DNA from 2 places in the Streptomyces sp. NPDC058620 genome. Region 2 is predicted to be linked to the other one. Evidence: riboswitches for the same ligand, from Rfam matches in the RefSeq annotation. Region 2 holds a riboswitch; the other holds the start of a gene.
The links. A riboswitch is a leader RNA that binds a small molecule or an ion and turns the genes downstream of it on or off. The one in region 2 is predicted to bind cyclic di-AMP.

Region 1 (7,217 bases), on a different contig from region 2:
GCGGCCACCGTGGTGACCGTGCCGGCCAGGCCGACGAGCGTGGCGGCCTCGGAGACCGGGACGGTCTCCTCGGCCAGGTCCAGCGCGGCACCGATGTCCGCGCGGATCGCGGCGATCCGGTCGGGGGTGGGCGGGTCCACGACGGTGCCGTCCTGGACCAGGTGACGCTCGGTCATCCGTACGCAGCCCATGTCCACGGACCGGGCCGCGCGGACCTCGTCGTCGCCGACCACGAACTCGGTGGAGCCGCCGCCGATGTCCACGACGAGATACGGCTTCGCCAGGTGGTCGCTGCCGGTCAGCTCCTTGGTGGCGCCGTCGAAGGAGAGCTGCGCCTCCTGGTCGCCGGTGATGACCTCGGGCTCGACGCCCAGGATGTCCAGGACGCCCCGGACGAACTCGTCGCTGTTCTCCGCGTCGCGCGAGGCCGAGGTGGCGACGAAGCGAAGCCGCTCGGCCCCCAGCTCCTTGATCACCGCGGCGTACTCGCGGCAGGCCCCGAACGTACGCTCCAGCGCCTCGGGGTCCAGCCGCCCGGTCCGGTCGACACCCTGGCCGAGGCGCACGATCTGCATCCGGCGGTCCAGCTCGGTGAGTTCACCCGTGTCGGGGTCGGCGTCGGCGACGAGGAGGCGGATGGAGTTGGTACCGCAGTCGATGGCGGCAACGCGGGTCATACGGGCTCCTGTGGTCTTGGTTACGGGCTCCGCCCCGGACCCCAGCCCCTCGATCGCCGGAGGCGCTGAAGAGACGCCTTCGAACGGGCCGGGGTCCGGGGCGGAGCCCCTGCGGTGCGGGAGGTCAGGCTCCTTCGGCGCCGCACGGCGAGACGCACGGCCCCTTCGCCCACCACTGCGGAAGCATCGCGATCGCCTCGTCGCCCAGCGGGTTCACCCCGGGCCCGGCCGCCAGCGAGTGGCCGACCAGGACGTGCAGGCACTTCACGCGGTCCGGCATGCCGCCCGCGCTCGGGAAGCCCTCCAGCACCTCGATGGCGTCGCGGCGTGCGATGTAGTCCTCGTGCGCCGCGCGGTACGCGGCGGCGAGCTCCGGGTCCGACTGCAGACGCTCGGTCATGTCCTTCATGACCCCGTTCGCCTCCAGCGTGCCGATCGCGGAAGCGGCACGCGGACAGGTCAGATAGAAGGTCGTCGGGAACGGCGTGCCGTCCTCCAGACGGGGCTGCGTCTCGACCACGTCCGGGTTGCCGCACGGGCAGCGGTGCGCGATGGCGCGCAGCCCGCGCGGCGGGCGCCCGAGCTGCTGCTCGAACGCGGCGATGTCCGCGTCGGTGGGCGTGGTGGATTCGGTCTGCGGAGGGGGGGTTTCCATGCCTGCCTTGGTTCTGCTCGAAGGTGCTTCTCAAATGATGCGGGTGGCGCGGGTGGTGCGGGTCGGTCGCGTGCTGCCGGTCAGTCGCGGTCGGCGGTGTCCACGCCGTCCCAGAGGTTCGAGTGCCAGGCGCGGTCCGTCGTGCCCGGCTCCCCGCGGCGGTCCTCGGCCGCGTCGGGATCGATCACGGTGAAACCGGTCTCCCCCGGGAGTACGTAGTGAAGGTGCTCGCGGGCCAGCCGCCGGATGTACGCGTCGTCCTTCAGCCGCGCCTTCTCGTCGCGCAGTTCCTCGGTCCGCCGGCGTGCGTCCTGCGACAGGCGCTCCTGGTCGGCGATCTCCTCGCGCTGGGAGACGTACTGCCGCACCGGGTACGCGAGCGCGACCACGAGGGAGCAGACGACCAGGGCGAGGAACGCGGCGCGGCCGGTGAGCCGGGAGCGGCGGGCCTGGCGCCGGTTCTGGGACCGGTAGACGCGGGCCGCGGTCTGCTCACCGAGCAGTCGCAGCCTGGTCGCGGTGGAGAACCGGTCGCGGTCCTTCCCGGCCATCTCTCACGCCTCCCCATTACACACGTCGGTCCCCGCACACGGTACGGGACCGAGTGCGGGGACGGACGGAGGCTGGTGACTTCGGCCCGCGAAGGGCCGGTGGTCAGCCCCGGGAGCCGGTGATCAGCCCTTGAAGCGCGGGAACGCCGAACGGCCCGCGTACACCGCGGCGTCGTCGAGGATCTCCTCGATGCGCAGCAGCTGGTTGTACTTGGCGACGCGGTCCGAGCGGGCCGGGGCGCCGGTCTTGATCTGACCGCAGTTCACGGCGACGGCGAGGTCGGCGATCGTGACGTCCTCGGTCTCACCGGAGCGGTGCGACATCATGCACTTGAAGCCGTTGCGCTGGGCCATCTCGACGGCGTCCAGGGTCTCGGTCAGCGAACCGATCTGGTTGACCTTCACGAGCAGGGCGTTCGCGGAGCCCTCCTCGATGCCGCGGGCCAGGCGCTCCGGGTTGGTGACGAAGAGGTCGTCACCGACGATCTGCACCTTGGAGCCGAGCTTCTCGGTGATGACCTTCCAGCCGGCCCAGTCGTCCTCGTACAGCGGGTCCTCGATGGAGATGAGCGGGTACGCGGAGACGAGCTCCTCGTAGTACTCGGTCATCTCGGCGGCCGAGCGGGACTTGCCCTCGAACTCGTACGAGCCGTCCTTGTAGAACTCGGACGCGGCGACGTCGAGCGCGAGGCCGATGTCGCGGCCCGGGACGTAACCGGCTTCCTTGATGGCTTCGACGATGAGGTCCAGGGCGGCGCGGTTGGACTCCAGGTTCGGGGCGAAGCCGCCCTCGTCACCGAGACCGGTGGACAGGCCCTTGGTCTTCAGGACCTTCTTCAGCGTGTGGTAGACCTCCGCACCCCAGCGCAGGGCCTCGGAGAAGGACTCCGCACCGATCGGCGCGATCATGAACTCCTGGATGTCCACGTTGGAGTCGGCGTGCGAGCCGCCGTTCAGGATGTTCATCATCGGAACGGGCAGCAGGTGCGCGTTCGGGCCGCCGAGGTAGCGGAAGAGCGGCAGGTCGGACGCCTCGGAGGCGGCGTGCGCCACGGCGAGCGAAACGCCGAGGATGGCGTTGGCGCCGAGCGAGCCCTTGTTCTCGGTGGCGTCCAGGTCGAACATCGCCTGGTCGATGAGGCGCTGCTCGGTGGCGTCGTACCCGACGAGCTCCGGGCCGATCTGCTCGATGACGGCGAGGACGGCCTTCTCCACGCCCTTGCCCATGTAGCGGTTGGGGTCTCCGTCGCGAAGCTCGATGGCCTCGAACGCACCGGTGGAGGCGCCGGACGGAACAGCAGCACGTCCCGTGCTGCCGTCGTCGAGGCCAACCTCGACCTCGACCGTGGGGTTGCCCCGGGAGTCGAGGATTTCCCTGGCTACGACGACGTCGATGGACGGCACGAGGCATCTCCTTCTGGGATATGACACTGGTTGTGCAGGGTCACTGTGGTCACTGTGGCCTTGCGGCATGAGCCTATCCGGCCGGGCCCCATCGGCCAGCCGGGCGCCCGTCCCCTGGGACGAAAAAGGACCCAAGGGCATGCATTAACGGGCAAAGGTCCAGAAATCTACTGACCAGTAACTACAACACTTGAACGATCAGCGCTCCCGGGACCGTGCGAGCCGGACCCGTTCGGCGGTACGCCCGCGGCCGGAATGACCCCGACCCGGCGCGCACGGGGGAGAGCGCACCGGGTCGGGGAGCAGAGCGGGAGGGATGCCGCCGGACACCCTCCCGGGGGGGGAGGAGAGTCCCAGGTACTACTTCGTCAGGTGGAGCTGCTGGCCCGGGAAGATCAGGTCGGCGTCCTTGACGATGTCGTCGTTCAGCTTGAACAGCTTCTCCCAGCCGCCCTTGACGTCGTGCTTCGCGGCGATCTTGCCGAGGGTGTCGCCGGTCTTCACCTTGTACTCGCCGTCACCCTTCTCGACCTTCTCGCCGGTCGGGGTGGTGACGGTCTTCGGCGCCTCGGCCTTCGGGGCGGTGCGCTGCTCGCTGCGCGTGGTGGGCTGCTCGGCCGCACGCTCGGGGGCCTGCTGCTGCGGCTGCTCGTCGCCGCCGGCCTGCGCGGAGCCGGTGTCGACACCCGGGTCCACACCGTCGTTGGTCAGGTTGCCGGCGCCGGCACAGGCCCAGGCACCCGGGCCCTGCATGTCGAGGAGCTTCTCGGCGGTGGCGATCTGCTGCGACTTGGTGGCCAGGTCGGCGCGGGACGCGTACTGCGTACCGCCGGCGGCGGCCCAGCTGGACTGCGAGAACTGCAGACCGCCGTAGTAGCCGTTGCCGGTGTTGATGGACCAGTTGCCACCGGACTCGCACTGGGCGACGGCGTCCCACGTGGCGACGGAGGCGGCGGAGGCGCCGGTCGCACCCATCAGCGGGACGGCGACGGCGGCACCGGCGACACCGGCGAGCGTGACGACACGGGCGGCCTTGGACGGGCGGCGGTGCTTGGCCTTGCTGGAAAACAGCATGGAGCTTCTCCTCACCGACGCCTACGAGGTGAGCTGTCGGGTTCGGGCCAAGTGAGTTGCCCGGTCGCACGTCCTAGCGCGCGACTTCACCCCAAGCCGGTCCTGAGTCGTCTCCCGACGATCGGGCCCGGCGCTTACCTGGGTCCCCCGCTCCTGCCTACGGCGCTTTACGCGTCTGTTCCCTTCGACCGACGGCAGGATTCGGCGTGACGGTCGACGGGGCCCGCGGTGCGAGCGGTTCCGACCGTAAACATAGGCAACCCCGACATTCAAAGAGGGACATACCGGCCATTCGTCCCTTACTTGCCCCGGATGGATGAACGTTTTCGCAGGTCGGAGGGGGCGTGGACGCACCACCCGGACGCGACGCGACAGTTGAAGCAAAGAGACCCATGTCTCACTTACGTATAAGTGGACATAGGCCCCTGAACTGCCCTCGATTTTAGGGCGTTTTCCCGAATTGGATCAGTTGCGCTTGGAGCCATCCGTGGCGTCCGTCAGCCCCAGATCGAGGTTCTGGCCGGGAAGGATGAGGTCCGGGTCGGAGCCGAGCTCGTTCTTGTTGGCCTCGTACAGCTCGGTCCAGCCGCCGGGAACCTTCTGTGCGTCAGCAATCGCCCAGAGGTTGTCGCCGGGCCGGACGGTGTAGCCCTCGTCAGGGAGCGCCGCACCCGTGTCGCGCGCCTGGCCGTCACCGCGCGAGGCGTGCCGGCCGGAGTCACGCGCGCTGTCCCGGTCCGCGTCCGGAGTCGCCTCGGGGGCCGGCGTGCCGCGGTGCTTGCCGCCGCTCCGGTCCGCGACGGCCGGAGCGTCGGACGCCTCGGGAGACGGCGTGGTGGAGGGCGGCGCCGTCGCGCCCGAGCCCTCGGAATCGGCCGCCTCACCGGTCACGCCGTTCTTGTCGGACTCGACCGCTGCGTCCGACTCGCCGGACTCGCCGGACTCGCCGGACTTATCGACCTTGTCCTGCTTGTTCGTTTCGTCCTTCGCGTCGTCCGACGGAGTGCCGGACGGCAGCAGCGAGTCCGACGGGTCGGCGGAGGGCACGCCGCCCGGGTCTACGCCCGGCAGGGTCCCGTCCAGCGCGAGCCCGGAGATCACCGCGCAGCTCGGCCACGCCTGCGGCCCCTCGTCCTTCAGGACCTTCTCCGCGACGGCTATCTGCTGCGAGCGGCTGGCGAGGTCGGCGCGGGGCGCGTACGCCGAGCCGCCGTACGCCGACCAGGTGTCCTGGGAGAACTGCAGGCCGCCGTAGTAGCCGTTGCCCAGGTCCGCACTCCACATGCCGCCGCTCTCGCACTCGGCGACCCGGTCCCAGGTCGAGGCGTCTGCGGCGTGCGCACCGGTCGCGCCGAGCAGCGGGATGGCGATGGCCGATCCCGTCACGCCTGCGGCGACGACGATGGCGGGTGCCTGGCGAGGGCGGCGGTGTCTGCCGTTCGCGGAGCCCATGGGATTGCCTTCCGTGTGACTGACATGTGACTGCTGTGATGAACGGTGAACCTAGCGGGACTCGAACGTGTGTCACAAGTCGATGCAGCGGAGATCACGTGAAAGTCACGGTATTGACAGAGTGTCACCTTGCGCGGCGCGCGGGCCGGGTGCGAACTCCACCGGAAGGGTGCGCAGTCCGCGCATGATCAGCCCGCCGCGCCACCGCAAATCGGCAGGTTCCACCGCAAGGCGCAGGTCAGGAAGGCGCCTGAGCAGCGTTGCCAGTGCGGTCTGTCCTTCCAGCCGGGCGAGCGGGGCCCCCAGGCAGTAGTGGATGCCGTGCCCGTATCCCACGTGCTGATTGTCACTCCGCGCGAGGTCCAGCGTGTCCGGATCGCGGAATCGCTCCGGGTCCCGGTCGGCGGCCGCGAGGACGACCAGTACGGGGTCCCCGGCGGCGATGTCCTGTCCGCCGAGGGTGACGGGCTCCGTGGCGTACCGCCAGGTGGCGAGCTCCACCGGGCCGTCGTACCGCAGCAGTTCCTCCAGGCCGGTGGCCAGGAGGTCCGTCTCCCCCGCGGCGAGCGAGCGCTGGAGCCGTTCGCGCTCGCCGGGGTTGCGCAGCAGGGCGTACGTGCCGTTGCCGATGAGGTTGACCGTTGTCTCGAAGCCGGCGAAGAGAAGGATGAACGCCATCGCGGCGGCCTCGTTCTCGGTCAGGTGCTCGCCGTGGTCGCTCGTCCGGATCAGACCCGAAATCAGGTCGTCACCCGGATTCTCCCGTTTGCGGTGGATCAGTTCGGCGAGGTAGCCCCGCATCTTCTTCACCGACCTGGCCACCCCGCCGCGCGGGCCGCCGCCGTGCCGGATCATCATGCCCGCCCAGTCGCGGAAGTCGTCCTGGTCCTCCGGCGGGACGCCGAGCAGGTCGCAGATGGCGTAGATGGGCAGCGGGAACGCGAAGTCGTGGATGAGGTCCGCCTTCCCCTCCGCCACGAAGTTGTCGATGAGCCGGTCCGTCAGCTCCTGCACGCGTGGCGCGAACTCGGCAACCCGGCGCGGGGTGAACGCCTTGGCGACGAGGCGGCGCAGCCGGGTGTGGTCCGGCGGGTCGATGTTCAGCAGATGCGTCATCAGCTCCGCCTTGCGCTCCCCCGGGATGCCCGTCCTGCCCTTGGCGTGCGCCGATCCGGCATGGTTCGCCGGGTCCTTGGACAGCCGGGTGTCGGCGAGCGCCTGCCTGGCGTCCGCGTACCGGGTCACGAGCCACGCCTCGACCCCGCTGGGCAGCGTCGTCCTGTGCACGGGGCTGTGCTCGCGCAGCCAGGCGTAGGCGGGGTACGGGTCGGTGGCGAACTCCCAGGTGAAGAGCTCGGGGGCGGCGGGGATCGCGGGGCTTCCGGCCGCATGGCCGACGGGACA
Region 2 (7,217 bases):
GGGCGAAGTGCTCCTGGCCGAACTTGCCCGAGTCGGCGAGGAGCACGACCCGGCGGGCGGCCGAGATCATGGCGCGCTTCACGGCGGCCTCGGCGAGGTCGGGGGTGGTCAGACCGCCCTCGGCCGAGAAGCCGTTGGTGGCGAGGAGGACGACGTCGGCGTTGATCTCGGCGTAGGCGCTGAGCGCCCAGGCGTCGACGGCCGCTCGCGTACGGTGCCGGACCCGGCCGCCCACGAGGTGCAGCGCGATTCCGGGGTGGTCGGCGAGGCGGGCGGCCACGGGCAGCGCGTGCGTCACCACGGTCAGGGACGACTCGATCGGGAGGGCGGCGGCGAGTCGGGCCGTCGTGGTGCCCGCGTCGATGATCACGTTGCCGTCGACGGGCAGTTCACCCAGAGCGGCGGCGGCGATGCGGTCCTTCTCGTCCGCGGCCACCGCGTCGCGCTCGGCGAGGTCGGGCTCGAAGCCGAGCCGTCCGGCAGGGATCGCGCCGCCGTGCACCCGGCGCAGGAGCCCGGCCCGGTCGAGCGCCTTGAGGTCACGCCGCACGGTCTCGGCTGTCACCTGGAATTCCTCTGCGAGGGAGAGCACGTCGACGCGCCCGCTCTCCTGGGCGAGGCGGAGGATTTCCTGCTGCCGCTCCGGTGCGTACATGTGGTTTCGTATCCGTTTCATGCCCGAGTCTGTGGTTTCGCGCTCAGGTTACGTCTGGGGTACCTGAATGTAAACAGGTTCGGGCAAAGAACGGGCATGAACGGACTTTGGCGCGTCAGGTGTGCAGCACGACAGCTGTGCAGCACGCGCTGTGCAGCACGTCAGCTCCGAGACGCACAGCAGGCCGCGCACCGGGACGCGGGTCGTGTCCCGGTGCGTGTCATGGGCTGCTCAGCGGGTGCGCGGTGCCCCTCCGCTCAGGGGCCGCACCAGCAGGGGGATCCCCGGTACCTGGTGGCCGCCGCTGGCCAGCATGCGAACCTCGCCTCGGTAGCTGATCTCCGCGCGGACGATTCCGGTCTCGTCCTCGTACACCGGGTATCCGCCCGCCCCGGACCGGTCGGTCATCCGGACGACGACCACGTCGTCAGCCGCACCGTGGGTCTGGAATATCAGCTCGTAACTCTCCGGGTAATCCATGAGGGGCCTCCCGACCGGGCGCCGGCGGGAGCCGGTGTCCGTGGCTGTGCCCATCCATTGTTCCGCACCCTCGACCGAGGCGCGCCCGGGGCGGATGGCGGCCAACGGACGGAGCCGCGAGGTCGATCGGGTGACCCGTCCCGTAGGACAACATGACCGGCCGGTGCGGGGGCTAGGGATGCGTGTATGAGCCTTGAATTCCGACGAAAAACCACCGTCTCCCCGCGCGCCCGCCGTCTCCGTACCGCCGCCGGTGCGCTGTGCGCCGTCGTCACCTCCGCGCTGGTCGCGGGCTGCGGGCATGAGGGTGGCGACCAGACAGGGGCGGCTACATCGGAGGCCGCCAAGGTCATCCCGAAGCAGACGACCACTCCCTACGCCAGTCCCTCAGGCAGCCCGACCGGCGGGGCGAAACTGACCGAGGACCAGGCCGAACGCAAGAAGCTCCTCGAAGCCACGAAGGTCACGTTCGACAAGGCGGCCACGACCGCGGTCGGAGCCGTTCCTGACACCAAGCTGGCCGAGCTCGACTTGGAGGGCCTGGACGACGACACCGACCGGCGCACCGACGCGAGCGCGAGCGCTTCGCCGAACGGAAGCGCGAGCCCCGGCGGCACGGCCAGCCCGAGCGGTAGCCCCAGTGGCAGCCCGACCGGAGCGGCCAGCCCCGGTGGAAGTCCGAGTGGCAGCCCCACCGGCAGCGCCTCCCCGAGCGGCAGCCCCACCGGTCCGGTGTGGGTGGCGGAGGTCGTCGAGAAGGACGGGACCGCCCACACCGTCCGTATCGACGCCGTCTCCGGCAAGGTGATCGAGACGGCCGCGGACACCGATCAGGACGCGGCCGACAAGCGTGAGATGGCCGACTGGATCACCAAGGCGAAGCAGACGTCCCAGCAGGCGGCCAAGGTCGCCACGGACAAGCAGAAGGGGAAGGTCACCTCGATCGGCCTGGACACCAACGACGACGACACCCTTGTCTGGGCCGTCGACGTCGTCGCCGCGGACTGGAACAAGAGCGAGTTCGAGGTGGACGCGGCCAGCGGCAAGATCCTCCGCGAGGAGACCGACCGCGACTGACGCGGTCCCCGCGCCGTGGTGGCGGGCCGGATTCCGGCTCGCCACCACCAGCCAGGTGCGGACATCCCGCGCTGTTCCCGTGACCGATGTCAGGGGAGCAGCGCGTCCGCGTCCAGGGGGCGTTCGTAGGAGAGGCCCGGGTGGCCGCCGAGCACGGTCTCGCCGGTGCGTACGAAGCCCGTCCTGGCCAGTACGGCCTGGGAGCCGGCGTTGTCCAGCGTGGTCGAGGCCCGCAGCGCGGTCAGACCGTACTGAGTGACGGCCAGTACGCATACCTGGCGGACGGCGGTCGTGGCCAGGCCCTGCCCGGCGGCCTTCTCGGCGATCCGGTATCCGAGGTCGGCGGAGCCGTCCGCCACGTCCACCAGGTTCACCCGGCCAAGCACCTCGCCGCCCTCGCCCACCAGCACATGGAAATAGCACAGCCCGTCGGCCTGCTCGGCCAGGAGGCTGCTGTGCCGTGCGTCGAACCGTGCGAAGTACTCGTCGCCGCGGTCCGGGACCGAGGCGGCGAAGTAGGCCCGGTTCTCCTGCTCGAAGGCGAGCAGGGCGGCGGCGTGGTCGGGTCTCAGGAGCTGGAGTTCGGGCATGCGTGCGAGTCTTCCATGGTCGGCGCACATGCGGAACTGCCGGGTGGTGAGGGCCTGTCGGACCCTCACCACCCGGCAGTCGTGAACCGCGGCCGGTGCCGGAGTATCAGTAGGCGCCGAAGACGTTGTCGATGGAGCCGTACTTGTCGGCGGCGTAGTTGCACGCCGCGGTGATGTTGGCGACCGGGTCGAAGCTGTCCGTCGACGTACCGGGCACGTGGTACGCCTCGAACGTCGGGTCGATGACCTGGAGAAGGCCCTTGGACGGGGTGCCCGCCGCGGCGTTCGAGTCCCAGTTGTTGACGATCTGCGGGTTGCCCGAGGACTCGCGCATGATGTTGCGGTGGATGCCCTCGTAGGTGCCGGGGATGCCGTGCTCGGCCATGACTGCCAGCGACTCCTTGATCCAGCCGTCGAGGTCGTTCGTGTACGTCGCGGGCTGGGCGGCGGGCGCGGCGGTCTTCGCGGCCAGTGTGCTGGACCGCTCCGAACGGTCCGCGCGGTCGCTGCCCGCAGCCGTGCGGTCGGTGGACGAACCGGAAGCCTTGGCCTCGGACTTGGCGCCAATGGTCAGCTTCAGACCCGGGCGAATAAGCCCAGGATTGTCGCCGATGGCCTTCTCGTTGTCCTTGTAGAGCTTCTGCCAACCGCCATTCAGGGAGTGTCCCTCGGCGATCTTGTGCAGGGAATCACCCTTGATCACGGAATAGCTGGTGATCCCGGCCTTCTGTGCGGTGATTGCCTTGGCAGGAGCGGCTGCCGGCGCACCTGCCTTTTCGGCGGAGAACGATTGCGCGGGCGCGGCGGACGCGGTGGTGGCGCCGATCACCGGAAGGGCGAGAACGGCTCCGCCCGCGGTGATGGCGACGAGACCCCGGGTCAGCGGGCTGGACTTGGTACGACGGTGCTTACCCATCGTGGGCATGGCGAATTCCTCTCCGTCGCCTACGAGGTGAGCTGTCGGGTTCAGGCTGGAGATGCCTGGCCGCAGGTGCATGCGACTTAACCCCAAGCCGTTCCGCATAACGGATCGGCGACTTACCTGGGTCCCCCGCTCCTGCCGGGCGTGGGTGGTCTGGGTTCCCGGACGGCGGCAGGATTCGGCGTTCCATCCGGATTGAGGGTGACCGTAGGCGAGAAAAGCCGAAAGCGACAAGCCCCGAATTCCGGATCACAATTCATTTACAAGATCGATGAACGGGATCGCCGCTGAATTCACCCGGACCGCGGAGTCAACTCTCTTCCCGCAGAAGGGATGCGGGGCACGGATCGGGAAGCTGCCGATCCGTGACGTGACGCTGGCCACTGAGTCCGAAAAGGGCGATTTGCGCGAAGGGGAGTCAGTGCGGTTCGGGTCAAAAGAATGCTATGAGCCATAGAGGACCATTGCCGCTAAAAGTCCGTATTCGCCTTATTTGCTTGGCTTCCGCGCGGCTTGGCCGTTCGGGGTCGGCTGGAACGACCCTCCGTCATCGGCAGGCGGACGCGGCTGCCGTACCGTGCGAGCTGGTCCCACGGCCGGTTGAGGCCGGCGGAACCGTACGGACGCGCGTGACGGTGTCGAGATCGAGGACGTCGACGAGGACCTCCTCGCCCGCGCCGGCCTGCTGGCGCACGATTCCCTCGGGACCGGCGATCGCGCCGGCGCCGATCCCCGCCGGGTCGGCCGCGTTGAGGCTGACACGTCCTGGCCCCCCAACGGTGTGAACGCGCCCGCATCCGAAACGAGAAGGGCATCCGCTGGGGTGGCAGACCACTACCCATCGCCGCCTGACATCCAACCCGGCAAAGGTCGGTTCACGGCCACAGCCCTAGAGGAGCCGGTGGCGGCGGTGGAGCTCCAGAGTGGTGACGACCATCACCCCGAGGGTGATGTGCATCAGGGCCAGGGCGGCGACGGTGCCGCCATCGGCGCCGGACGACAGCGGACCGGCGACCGACAGCAGTGCCAGGCCGCCGCCCAAGTACTGCGCGATCCGCAGGAAGACCAGTTTCCACAGGGACAGCAGCAGGGCGGCGCCCGTCCCGACGACCAGCGGGACGACCGAGGCGCCGATGACGCCCCCGACCGTGATCGGATGCTCTTCGCCGCCGTTGACGATGATGAGCGAGGCATCGGCCAGCTTGGCGACGGCGAGGACGACCAGATTGACGACGACCGCGCAGACCGCCCCGGTGGCCAGCGCCTTCCACCAGGTGAGGCCGGAGCGGTGGACCGGGGGTGCGTCAGACACTGCGGGGCCGGGGTTCTGAACCGTATTGCTCGACATGGGGCTTCTCCGATGTGTGAAGTGCTGCGCCGCCACTGGCCGCCAGTGGTGCGTACGAGTAGCCTCCAACCTGAACCGCGCTTGAGGTCAAGAGCCGTCTGTGCGACATCCCGTGGTACGACGAGAGCAGGCCCGCTGTCGACTAACCGGGTACTTCCGTGCGCTCCCACCATTCGTAGACGGGCAACTGGCCCTCGGAGGTTTCCTTCTGACGGTCGGTCGCCTTGAAGTGTTCGTACCCGCCTCGGAACGGGACCTTGACGTCCGGCCCGGGTCCGGTGACGGAGACGATCCGCTCGGGAAGGTCGTCGGGGCCGCCTTCTAGGGCTGCTTTCGTTGCGTTGGCCATGGGGAAAGTCTGCCCGGAGAGCTGCCCGGCTCCTCCATGACGCGCCGAGGTCACGGCATCGTGCGCCGGAGGGGCAGGGGGCCCGGGATGACGGGCAGCTCCGGTATCGGCTCAGGTGCGGGCGTGCGTGGTGATGTCGGCGGTGAACTCGGCGATGACGGCAGGGGTGACGGTCGGCCGGCACTGGCCGAGGGCGGCGAGATAGTCGTCGGTGTCCGCACCGGCCTCGGCGACGTCGCGTTCGAAGGCGGCCTGGGCCGCGGTCCGGGCCGCGTGCTCGATGTCGGCCGGGGTGAACAGCTCGCTCGCCGCGACCAGCGCGTCCACGTCGACGTCGTCCCGCCGGGCCGAATGGCGTGACCAGATCGCCGCCCGCGCCGCCGCGTCCGGGGTGCCGATCGGCACCAGGTAGTCGAAGCGCCCCGGACGGAGGAAGGCCGGGTCCAGTGAGCGGATGGAGTTGGTGGCGCACACCAGTAGCCGCTCGTCCCGTTCACGGAAGCCGGGGATGAGCTTGAGGAGTTCATTGGTGACGCCGTGCAGGCCGGGCTCCGGGCGCTCTCCGCGTACGGGAGCTATCTCCTCGACCTCGTCGATGAAGACCAGCACCCGTTCCAGTTCCGCGATCCGGGCGAAGGCCGTGCGCAGTGCGGCGGCGAGATTGCCCTCGTCGGCAAGGCGGGACGGCAGCAGTTCGACGAAGGGCCAGCCGAGGCGTGAGGCGATGGCCCGGGCGAAGGTGGTCTTGCCGGTCCCCGGCGGACCGAACAGGGTGATGGCGCGGGGCGGGAGGACCCCGTGCCGGGCCGCACGCTCCGGTTCGGCGAGGGGCATGACGACACGGCGCTCGATGAGGCTCTTCTCCGCCTCCATGCCCGCCACCCTGTCCCACAGATCACCGGACAGCACCCTGCCGCCCAGTTCCTCCAGGAGATCGGCCGGGGTGCCCGTGGCCGGTTCCGCCTTCTCGAAATAGGCGACGGCGGGCCGCCGTGTGTACCCGGCCTTGCGCAGCCCCTCGCCGAGCAGTTCCTCCTCCGCCAGCACGTAGGCGATCCGGCGCACCCGCGCCTCGATCAGCCGGCGTTCGAGCTCCACCAGCAGCGCGCTGGCCAGGCCCCGGCCGCGCCAGGCCGGTTCGATGGCGATCCGCATCACCCAGGCCCGGCCCCCCGACACATGCGCCAGTGCGGCGCCGATGGGCCGCCCGCGGTGGACGGCCACCACCGCGGGCTGGCGGGACGTCAGTGCGCTGATGCACTCGGCGAGGGAGAAGACGGACTCCTGGCCGAGGCCCGCCGTCGTATCGATGAGATGGACTACTGCCGCCAGATCGTCCTCGCGGTAGTCATGGATGAGCCAGTTCACGTGCCGCTCCTCGCCTCGGGGTGGTCCCGGAGACGCTAGATCCCCAGCGGCCGGCCGTCGTGCGCCGTCGAGGACAACACCACGGCCGCAGTCGTACGAAAGGGAAACGGTACGAGCGGTGGATTCCGGGTACGGGGCGGGGCTGCGGGAGCCTCACGCCAGGTCGCGCGCCTCCTTGAACCGGGCGAGCCCCTCCGCCAGTCCCACGACGGGCTCCGGGTAGGCGTACCGGGCCCGCGCCGGGCCGGGCAGCTTCCACGGCTCGTGCACCGCACCGCCCTCGATGCCCGTCAGCTCGGGCACCCAACGGCGCACGTACGTGCCGTCGGGGTCGTACCGCTTGCCCTGGAGTACGGGGTTGAGTACGCGATTGGGCCGGCTGTCCGTGCCCGTTCCCGCCACCCACTGCCAGTTGAGCTGGTTGTTCG

Region 1: another riboswitch for cyclic di-AMP. It lies ahead of ACFWSK_RS12380 (transglycosylase family protein); the one in region 2 lies ahead of ACFWSK_RS01730 (transglycosylase SLT domain-containing protein).

The regions. Positions count from the first base shown of each region.
Region 1 covers NZ_JBHXQO010000009.1:121,791-129,007, reverse strand. The annotation lists gene ACFWSK_RS12400 (exopolyphosphatase) at 1-677, opposite strand, end outside; gene ACFWSK_RS12395 (DUF501 domain-containing protein) at 802-1,332, opposite strand; gene ACFWSK_RS12390 (septum formation initiator family protein) at 1,413-1,883, opposite strand; gene eno (phosphopyruvate hydratase) at 2,007-3,287, opposite strand; gene ACFWSK_RS12380 (transglycosylase family protein) at 3,648-4,361, opposite strand; cyclic di-AMP (ydaO/yuaA leader) riboswitch at 4,365-4,536, opposite strand; gene ACFWSK_RS12375 (transglycosylase family protein) at 4,827-5,813, opposite strand; gene ACFWSK_RS12370 (cytochrome P450) at 5,919-7,184, opposite strand.
Region 2 covers NZ_JBHXQO010000001.1:392,501-399,717, forward strand. The annotation lists gene ACFWSK_RS01710 (DeoR/GlpR family DNA-binding transcription regulator) at 1-655, opposite strand, end outside; gene ACFWSK_RS01715 (DUF6296 family protein) at 887-1,135, opposite strand; gene ACFWSK_RS01720 (PepSY domain-containing protein) at 1,322-2,212, shown strand; gene ACFWSK_RS01725 (GNAT family N-acetyltransferase) at 2,302-2,802, opposite strand; gene ACFWSK_RS01730 (transglycosylase SLT domain-containing protein) at 2,909-3,727, opposite strand; cyclic di-AMP (ydaO/yuaA leader) riboswitch at 3,732-3,918, opposite strand; gene ACFWSK_RS01735 (hypothetical protein) at 4,272-4,418, opposite strand; partial or broken gene ACFWSK_RS01740 (IS630 family transposase) at 4,487-4,576, shown strand; gene ACFWSK_RS01745 (DUF6069 family protein) at 4,614-5,036, opposite strand; gene ACFWSK_RS01750 (DUF5988 family protein) at 5,215-5,421, opposite strand; gene ACFWSK_RS01755 (ATP-binding protein) at 5,533-6,789, opposite strand; gene ACFWSK_RS01760 (cryptochrome/photolyase family protein) at 6,943-7,217, opposite strand, start outside.